Regions from separate parts of the Paenibacillus terrisolis genome, predicted to be linked through region 1. Evidence: riboswitches for the same ligand, from Rfam matches in the RefSeq annotation. Region 1 holds a riboswitch; the other holds the start of a gene.
What was found. Region 1 has a riboswitch for cyclic di-AMP ahead of ACI48K_RS08695 (hypothetical protein). Riboswitches for the same ligand answer to the same signal wherever they lie in the genome.
Positions count from the first base shown of each region.

Region 2: another riboswitch for cyclic di-AMP. It lies ahead of ACI48K_RS22025 (APC family permease); the one in region 1 lies ahead of ACI48K_RS08695 (hypothetical protein).

Region 1 covers NZ_JBKFGG010000006.1:224,020-228,642, reverse strand. The annotation lists gene kdpB (potassium-transporting ATPase subunit KdpB) at 1-757, opposite strand, end outside; gene kdpA (potassium-transporting ATPase subunit KdpA) at 788-2,458, opposite strand; gene kdpF (K(+)-transporting ATPase subunit F) at 2,488-2,568, opposite strand; gene ACI48K_RS08700 (signal peptide protein) at 2,565-2,672, opposite strand; gene ACI48K_RS08695 (hypothetical protein) at 2,701-3,099, opposite strand; cyclic di-AMP (ydaO/yuaA leader) riboswitch at 3,221-3,400, opposite strand; cyclic di-AMP (ydaO/yuaA leader) riboswitch at 3,504-3,699, opposite strand; gene ACI48K_RS08690 (hypothetical protein) at 3,697-4,266, opposite strand; gene ACI48K_RS08685 (hypothetical protein) at 4,350-4,623, shown strand, end outside.
Region 2 covers NZ_JBKFGG010000036.1:7,368-11,990, reverse strand. The annotation lists gene ACI48K_RS22030 (NADH:flavin oxidoreductase) at 1-588, opposite strand, end outside; gene ACI48K_RS22025 (APC family permease) at 678-2,504, opposite strand; cyclic di-AMP (ydaO/yuaA leader) riboswitch at 2,642-2,814, opposite strand; cyclic di-AMP (ydaO/yuaA leader) riboswitch at 3,211-3,381, shown strand; gene ACI48K_RS22020 (hypothetical protein) at 3,513-4,028, shown strand; gene ACI48K_RS22015 (hypothetical protein) at 4,018-4,452, shown strand; gene ACI48K_RS22010 (DUF445 domain-containing protein) at 4,567-4,623, shown strand, end outside.

The DNA of each region.
Region 1 (4,623 bases):
GAGCAACAAGCATCGGGACTTCGATATTGACATTCAGAAAATTCCCGAAAAACGGCAGCGTCACGACGACCACGAGAAAGATGAGCGTTAAACTGATCAGCACGGTGCTCAGGGCGATTTCGTTAGGTGTTTTTTGCCGTTTTGCGCCTTCGACGAGCGAGATCATCCGGTCAAGAAACGATTCGCCGGGATCGGTCGAAATCCGAACCTTGATTTGGTCGCTGATGACCCGCGTGCCGCCCGTAACCGAACTGAAGTCGCCGCCCGCTTCCTTGATGACCGGAGCGGATTCCCCGGTAATCGCCGATTCGTCGACAGAGGCGAGGCCCTCAATCACCTCGCCGTCGCCGGGGATAAACTCGCCCTGCGCCACCACGACGATATCTCCTTTGCGCAGCTCGGTGGAAGGAATTTTTTTAATGACGGTACCGCTGATTTTGTTGGCCGTAATTTCTTTTTTCGTCTTTTTCAGGGAATCGGCCTGCGCTTTGCCGCGTCCCTCAGCCAATGCTTCGGCAAAGTTTGCAAACAGCACTGTGATCAGCAGGATTAGCGAAACCGTAAGGTTAAACCAGGCCGGAATATCTCCGCCGAAAGTGCCGGGCGCAAAAGCCAAAATCAAGGTGATGACAAAACCGACCTCCACGACGAACATGATCGGGTTGCGAATCATGACCCTAGGATCCAGCTTCAGAAAAGATTCTTTGATCGCGTTTTGTATAATTTCTCCGCTGATTGCGGATTTTTTTTGACTCATGGCAAAGATCCTCCAATCTCCTTTTCAAGCTTAAGGCAGCAGTGTCAACTGTTCGGCTATCGGTCCAAGCACGAGCCCAGGGAAGAACGTGAGCGCTCCTACAAGAACGACGGCCCCGATAAATACTGCCCCAAATAACCCCGTGTCCGTACGGAACGTTCCCGAAGATTCCGGGACTTTCTTCTTGGCCAATAACGATCCGGCTACCGCCAGCAGTGTGACGACAGAGAAGAAACGGCCCAGGAACATCACGATGCCGGTGGAAATATTCCAAAATGGAGTATTGTCGCCGAGTCCCTCAAAACCGGAACCGTTGTTCGAAGCGGACGAAGTAAATTCATACAACGCCTGTGTCAGACCGTGAAAGCCAGGATTTGAAATCGTGTCCGGAAATAACCACAGAGCTAATGCCGTCGGCACCAGAATAATGAAAGGAGGAATCAGCATCGTGAGCGCAACCAGCTTCATTTCCTTGCCTTCGATTTTTTTGCCTAAAAATTCCGGCGTGTGGCCGACCATCAGACCGGCCAGGAATACGCCGATAATCGCGTACATCAGCACGTTCATGAACCCTGCCCCCGCGCCGCCAAAAACGGTGTTGAGCATCATATTGGATATCGCCACAAACCCGCCGAGCGGAGTTAACGTGTCATGCATCGTGTTCACGGCCCCGGTTTCGGCAGCGGTTGTCACGACTGAATAAAGAGACGATTGCGCAACGCCAAAGCGGACCTCCTTGCCCTCCATGCTGCCCTGATCATGCTGGATGCCATAGCTGTTCAGCACCGGATTCCCATGGTATTCGGCTGTTAACGAGATCACCAGCATGATGATGAACATCAGCGACATGGAAAGGAACAGCACGCGTCCCTGCTTGGCGTTTCCGACGATCTTCCCGTACGTAAACGGAATCGCTGTACCGAATACCATCATGAGCAAAATTTGCAGCAAATTGCTGATCGCGTCCGGATTTTCGAACGGATGTGCCGAGTTGACCCCCAGAAACCCGCCGCCGTTCGTGCCGAACATTTTAATCGACAGCAATGAAGCGACCGGACCTCTGGCAATCAGTTGATCGCCGCCTTGAAGCGTATGGGCAAGTGCCGTAGGCTCCAGCGTTTGCGGAACGCCAAGGGCGACAAAAACAAGCGCCATCACGAACGCAACCGGCAGCAGAATGCGAGTAAGCGCACGAACCAAATCGACAAAGAAATTACCAAGCTGCTTGCCGGCGAGTCCGCGGATAAAAGCGATTGCCGCAGCCAGCAAAGTGGCTGGAGACACAAACATCATGAACACAATCCCGATCATTTGCGACAAATACGATAATCCGCTTTCGCCGCTGTAATGCTGCAGGTTCGTATTGGTCATGAAGCTGATCGCCGTATTAAAGGCGAGCGTCGGTTCTATGTTCGGAACTCCGCTTGGATTAAGCGGCAGATAGGACTGCGTCCGAAATACAAGGTAAACCAGCAAGATCATAACCCCGTTGCTGACCAGGACCGACGCGGCATATTTTTTCCAGGACTGATTTTCCCGTCGGATCCCGCCTATCGCGTATATTAATTTTTCGATGGGGCCAAAAAACTTATCCAGCCCCGTCTTCTCATAATCGAAAACTTTGGCCATATACAATCCGGCCGGACGAGCCAGAAGCAATGCGAGTAGCAGCGTGACTCCAATGGAAAGAATGGCAACCATTTCCTTCATACCCTCCTAAGACAACTGAGTTAAAACTTCTCCGGATTCAATAAAACATACAGCAGATACACAAACATCAAAAAAACGATAACCCCCAAAGCCCAAATCATTGTTCCGCACTTCCTTTATCAATCACTCTGCTCGCCCAGGACGCAATTCCGAGGCAAAATACCGTTAAAATCACAAACGAACCGATCATAATCACATCAAGCATTCCAGTAGTACCTCCCCTTCTTGCGTGTTCAAGGTATTAAAAAGGAAACATTGTCGCCTTTTGAATAAATAACATAATCTGCTCCAAGCGCTTTGTAGACGAGTCTGGAATTTGTTCCGTGGACGATGACATAGATCGGCTTTCTCGTCCAGGACTGGCAGATCTGAATATACAAACAGCACAGCGGCAAACTGTTTTCAAATAGATACACAGGGCCAATTGGCAAATCGGGAATCAACCACGAATCATGTTTTTTAGTATCCACTTTAATAATGTGCTTTATGCCTAATTTATCCATCCGCCGCTTCTCTTTTTCATTGTTGGTCAATACGGCAAACGGCAGATTCTTGATTTGCAATGTCCGAATAAATTCCAATCCCGCTTTCGTAGGCGCAGAAACCAGAATATATTCTTCCTCATGATTCATGATTATTCTCCTCCAATTTAGTAGCCGAAGGCGCAAAAAAAGAAGCCCTGCGAAAAGAGAGAACTAAGTCGCCAGCTTCTTCAGGCACGTTTAATGAAACGCGTCTATAGTCGACAGATGTTTGGACTCTCTTTGGACGCTTGCGAAGTTAGCTGCCGGATTCGGACGCAAGAGTCGCCCTACCCCGGACAAAGGCTGCTCGAACCATGCCCGGCGATTCACCCCATGGAAGCCGCCTGGCGGCTTTCGATTGGTTCCCCCGCTCTTTCTCGTTTTCAGAAAGATTCAGCGATTTTTTTCATTATGACTATAATTTTTCAAATTTAAACGCAAAAAACCACAGAGGCTTAGGAGCCCTGTGGTCTTGTTCCGATCACAAGCTTCATCATCCTCTCTCCGGAGCGGTATAAACCGTTCCTCGCTTTCGAGGTTAGCTGCCGGATTCGGACGGTGAGAGTCGCCCTACCTCAAAGAAGGGTCCATGGCCGTTCTTCTTTAAGGATTCACCCCGGATGCGCATTCGTCCGGCTCCCACACCAGACTTACGCTCATCATTTGGTTCCCCCGATTTCCTATTCGGAAATTCAGCGATTGAATTTAAATAGTAATCATTGTTATTTCATGAACGTATCTTACTCTCGGCATGCTATCCTGTAAAGAATATGCGAAAAGCATGACTACTCCAATCCGGCGTTTTTCTGTGGGGAACCACACTAAAACTCTCGAATACTCTTCCGAATTCGGTATTTCTTCACTTTTCTCAAAATCCATCCGATCCCCGGGCTGGGTTTCGGCAAATTCGAAGTCGAAAATGCCGGAAGCTTCGGCTTCCCTTGATGCATAGCACGCTGGTCCGCGTTGGGCCAGCTTTGCCGGCGTTCCGGTCAGCCGGAGTGAGCCCGGCATCGAGGATGAGCTGCTCGTGCGCAGTTGAGTCGGTCCCGGCAAACTTTCCTTTTGCTGAACAGGTCCTTCCTGGCCTGGAATCAACAATAAACGGCAAACGGCGATTTCTCGAATAGCGGTACAAAATGGCCTTGTTTCACTCCGAGACCGCATTTTCCTGAAAATAGCGGTGCAAAAGGGCCCTATTTTCGGCAAACCGGCCAAAACCAAGTGAAAAGGAGCTCTTCTGAATAAATAAGGCCATAAAATGGCGCTATTCATCCAGAATGAGGCCTCTTCAGTGGAATAAGGCTATAACAGGCCGCTATTTCAAGAAGTGACGGACGGGTGAGGTGTTTGGGTTGGTGTTTGGGTTGGTGTTTGGGTTGGTGTTTGGGTTGGTGTTTGGGTTGGTGTTTGGGTTGGTGTTTGGGTTGGTGTTTGGGTTGGTGTTTGGGTTGGTGTTTGGGTTGGTGTTTGGGTTGGTGTTTGGGTTGGTGTTTGGGTTGGTGTTTGGGTTGGTGTTTGGGTTGGTGTTTGGGTTGGTGTTTGGGTTGGTGTTTGGGTTGGTGTTTGGGTTGGTGTTTGGGTTGGTGTTTGGGTTGGTGTTTGGGTTGGTGTTTGGGTTGGTGTTTGGGT
Region 2 (4,623 bases), on a different contig from region 1:
GACCAGATCGCCGCCGTAACGATCCGTCCGTTTATTCGTTTTATCCCAAAAAAACTGATCGATCAAATATCCATGCGCGCCATGCAGTTCGATTCCGTCAAAGCCGACCCGTTTCGCGTCCGCCGCTGCGGCGGCAAAAGCAGCGATGATGCCGTCAATTTCCTCCTGAGTCATCGGCTCTGTCACTGTATCGCCGTTTAGATTAAGCCCTGAGGGGCCGATCGGAAGAGCTTCCGCGTTAGGGAGTTGCCCGATGGTACGAGCCATGCCCACATGCCATAGCTGAGGAATGATTTTTCCTCCCGCCGCATGAACCTCTTTCACGACATGCTCCCAGCCTTTTAACGCTTCTTCTCCATGAAATTTGGGGATGCTCGGACTGCTTACCGCAGCAGGATGGTTGATGGCCGTCCCCTCTGTAATAATCAGCCCTACCCCGCCTTCCGCTCGGCGGCGGTAATAAGCGGCAACATCGGCTCCGGGAACTCCGTCCGGTGAAAATCCCCGCGTCATCGGCGCCATGACGATTCTATTCTTAAGCGAAAGCGGCCCTGCCTGAAACGGCTGAAACAATGGTTCCGTGTTCATATATTCGCTCCCCATTCGTTATTATTATTACTTTTCGTAAGTATATTATCTTGCGAATTCCGGGAATAAGCAAATGTTGGAATGAAAAGCTATTCCTTCAAATGATACGGCACGGTCGCTACGATAACGTTTCTCCGGTATAGCAGATGCGCCCTGATCAATAAGCTTGATTGATTGTGCAGAATATTATGCCAGCCCTTCTTCGGGATAAACTGCGGAATGATCACCGTAACTTGGTAATGCGATTCCATCGACTTTTTCTGAACCGTATCCACGAACTTCACCAAAGGCTGTATGATGCTGCGATATGGAGAGTACAAAGTCACGAGCCGTACATCTGGCTGCCATTTTTTCCACTTTTCTTCGAAAATAGCCTCTTCCTCTCTCTCGAACGGTACATAAACGGCGATGATCTGATGAGGAGAAAGCGACTTGGCATAATTCAGCGAGTTTTCCACGACATGCGTAATCCCGGCGACCGGAACGATAATGACATTTCCTTCAATCGCAAGTGCCGGTTCGCATGTCGATATTCTCAGTTGATCCGCGATAGCCATATAATGCTTATGAATCCGGTGGAAAAAATAAATGATTACCGGCAAGAAAATAAGCACCGGCCAAACGTTGGAGAACTTGGTGATAAAGAACATAACGCTGACCAGAAGGCTAATCACGGCTCCGGTCGTGTTGATTATAAATTTTTTAACCCACCCGGCCGGTTTCTCACGGAACCATTTAACCATCATTCCCGTTTGGGAAAGGGTAAACGGAATGAATACCCCGATCGCGTAGAGCGGAATCAGCAGTTCGGTCTTGCCTTCAAAAACAACGATCAGAATGATCGAAAAAAGTCCCAGAATAAGGATCCCGTTGGAATATCCGAGCCGGTCTCCCCGGATCGTAAACATCCTCGGGATGAATTTGTCTTTGGCGAGATTCACGGCCAGCAGCGGAAAAGCGGAATATCCCGTATTGGCGGCCAGAATCAGAATCAATGCCGTTGTCCCTTGAATGAAGAAGTACATAAAGTTTCTTCCAAAGGTCTGTTCGGCGATTTGCGACAGCACCGTTACATCGGTGCGATGGCCAACGCCATAATAATAAGCAAGAAAGACGATTCCCGAAAACAATAAAGCGAGCAAAGTTCCCATGGCAAGCAGTGTCTTGGCCGCATTGCGGGGGGCTGGATCTTTGAAGTTGGGGATCGCGTTGGAAATAGCTTCAACCCCGGTTAATGCCGTACACCCGGAGGCGAAGGCGCGAAGCAGCAAAAACAGGCCGATTCCCGCTACGGGAGTTCCCAGGGGCGTATGAAGTTCCGGAGCTGCTTGCCCGGTCAGAACACGAAAAATGCCTGCCCCGATCATAATAAACAAGGCAAGAACAAACAGGTAAACCGGCAAAGCAAAAACGGATGCGGATTCCGTGACTCCCCTTAAATTCAGCGTTGTTATGAAAAGCACAAAAACAACAGCTATGATAACTGTGTAAGGATGCAAACTGGGAAAAGCCGAAGTAATGGCATCCGTCCCGGCCGATACGCTGACGGATACGGTCAAAACGTAATCGACAAGCAGGGAACCCCCGGCGACTAACCCCGGAAGCACACCAAGATTCTCTTTGGAAACAACGTAAGCTCCACCTCCGTGAGGATAGGTGAAAATGATTTGACGATAAGACAAAATCAAAGCGGCCAAAAGAACCAAAACGCCCGCCGCGATTGGAATGGAATACCAATAAGCGATCGCGCCGATGGTCATCAGAACCACCAGGATTTGCTCCGGCCCGTATGCCACTGAGGACAAGGCGTCCGAGGAAAGAATCGCAAGCGCTTTTGTCTTCGTCAGTTTTTGTTCACCCAGCTCCGTCGATTTTAACGGACGCCCAATGAGAAATCTTTTTAAATAGGAAAGCACAAGTTTCACCGCCACAAATGTTATTTTTCTAATTTCCCCCGACCAAATCGGGTTTATTTTCAATTTTTGCTGCCTGTTAAGTCAATTTTAGGCAACAAAAAAACACAGGGTAGCCTGTGTCTTTTTCACAGTAAGTTACCCACTCCTGACTACGCTTACGAGGTTAGCTGTCGGATTCGGACGGCAAGAGTCGCCCTACCTGACGCGTATTGCCGTCAGGATTCACCCCATAGGAGAATCACCCGTTTTCAGGCTTAACTCCAACCGGTTCCCCCGTTTTCCAGGTTAGGAAATTCAGCGATAATGAATAAGTTTTCAGAAATAATATTCAAGAAACAATTAACATCATACGTTCGATATCAAGGTTTTGTAAAGCGATCGATTAAGAAATGTACTCGCAAAAAAACGGCATAGTTTCCCGAAAAACCGCTTACATCGTAATTTCCCTCTCGAAATTTATATTTCTTCGGCCATTATCTTTCCTTTTCTTGCTTTAATGGAATTAACGCAAAAAAATCATTTGCCGTCCCTTTCCCTTAATTGAAAATAAAAAATTAAGCTTTCATTAGAAAGATACATGAAAAGCTTCAACAAATACTTTTTAAGCTTATTTCTTTTCTTTTTGAGCGAAAATTTGCTTCAGCAGGACCTGAAAAAGCTCTTTTCCTTTTTTACAAAAGGAATCTTGAGATAGTATGATTCGTTGTAATGAACGACGCTTAATTCCCGCCTGGCGGGAAGCGGGGGAACCATCGGACCTTTAACGGTCCTCTTGGGGTGAATCCGAGAAGAGACTATCATTCCGGTCTCTTAAGGTAGGGCGACTCCCACCGCCCGAATCCGGCAGCTAACCTCGTAAGCGTGACAGGGGGAACCTTTATTTTGCCTTGCATTTGCGCCGGGTCTGTTTTTTCGTCCACGCAAAACCGCAGCAGAGGTTTTATCTCTGTTTGCGGTTTTTTTGCTGAAATGACAGTTTATACAATCTTTAAACGACGGGGGTACGACATGAAACTATATTATATTGGGACAGAGCAGGGACTTTTGGATCCAATCAGTTTACGCTACTTATGTTTCGGAGCTCTATGGTATGAAGAATGTGGCCAGCGGTTTATCGTGGGTTACGGCTTCGGGAAAGACAAAATCGAGGTGCTGCGGCAGTTTGGTCAGCCGGCTTCCTGTCTGGAATGCCCGGATTCTGAAATCGTGCTCGGAATTTATAAGAAACTGAGAGAAAAACAACAGCAGCAGGACTGGTTCACTCGTACCAGGCTTCCGCTTCCGGCAGCCTTCCGGGAGCCTTGGAGAAACAAACCTTCCGGTTGGTATGTGATCAAGTCAAGAGAATCGTTTCCCCTTCATTTATCCGTCGTTCATAAAATGAAATATATCATCTGGCTGGAGCATTCCGCAGTTTGCGAGAATGAGCGGGAGATTCGGCAGTTTGTTGAAAAAGCCCGGAAAACTCACCATATTGAACTAAAATTCGCAGAAAATCCTGGAGGGAAAACGAATGAAGACTAAGTTGTCACAAATTAAACTGTTTGCCTTTCATGAACCTCCCAGCTTTCTTTGGACGGTAAAAAAGCCGAAAGGCTGCTGGTATTGCGTTCTGAAGCTTTCATGCGGAGAAAACTGCGGTTTGGGTGCTTGCCTCGTTTTCGCGGATCAGAAAGGATTTGATTTGATCAAATGGGGAGTTTTCTTAAAGTGCATCCGAAATCATACGGTTGAGGAAGCCCTCGAAATTGTACGGTGCAAAGGCGCGGAATGGAGTCAGAACCAACGGGAACTGGTCCAAATCGCCTTGCTCGAAGTCGCTCAAGCCAAGCGTGTTCCACTCAAAATCGCAGCCGGTGACGAACATGGGAACAACCGTTTATACAGGAACCCGCCGAATGAAGAAAAATTGATTCAGGAATCGATGTCTTATTATTCATTACTATAATTAACTCTTCATGAAAGGGAACTTAGGGGCGGGGGACGCGAACCGATGTTTACCGAATCCGTCGACTATGATTTAATCTAAAGGGAGACAATAAAAGAACTGCGGCTACAAGGCATGGAAAGAGGGCATAAAATGAAGTCAAGAAATTTGGCCGGGATCTCGTTATTAATT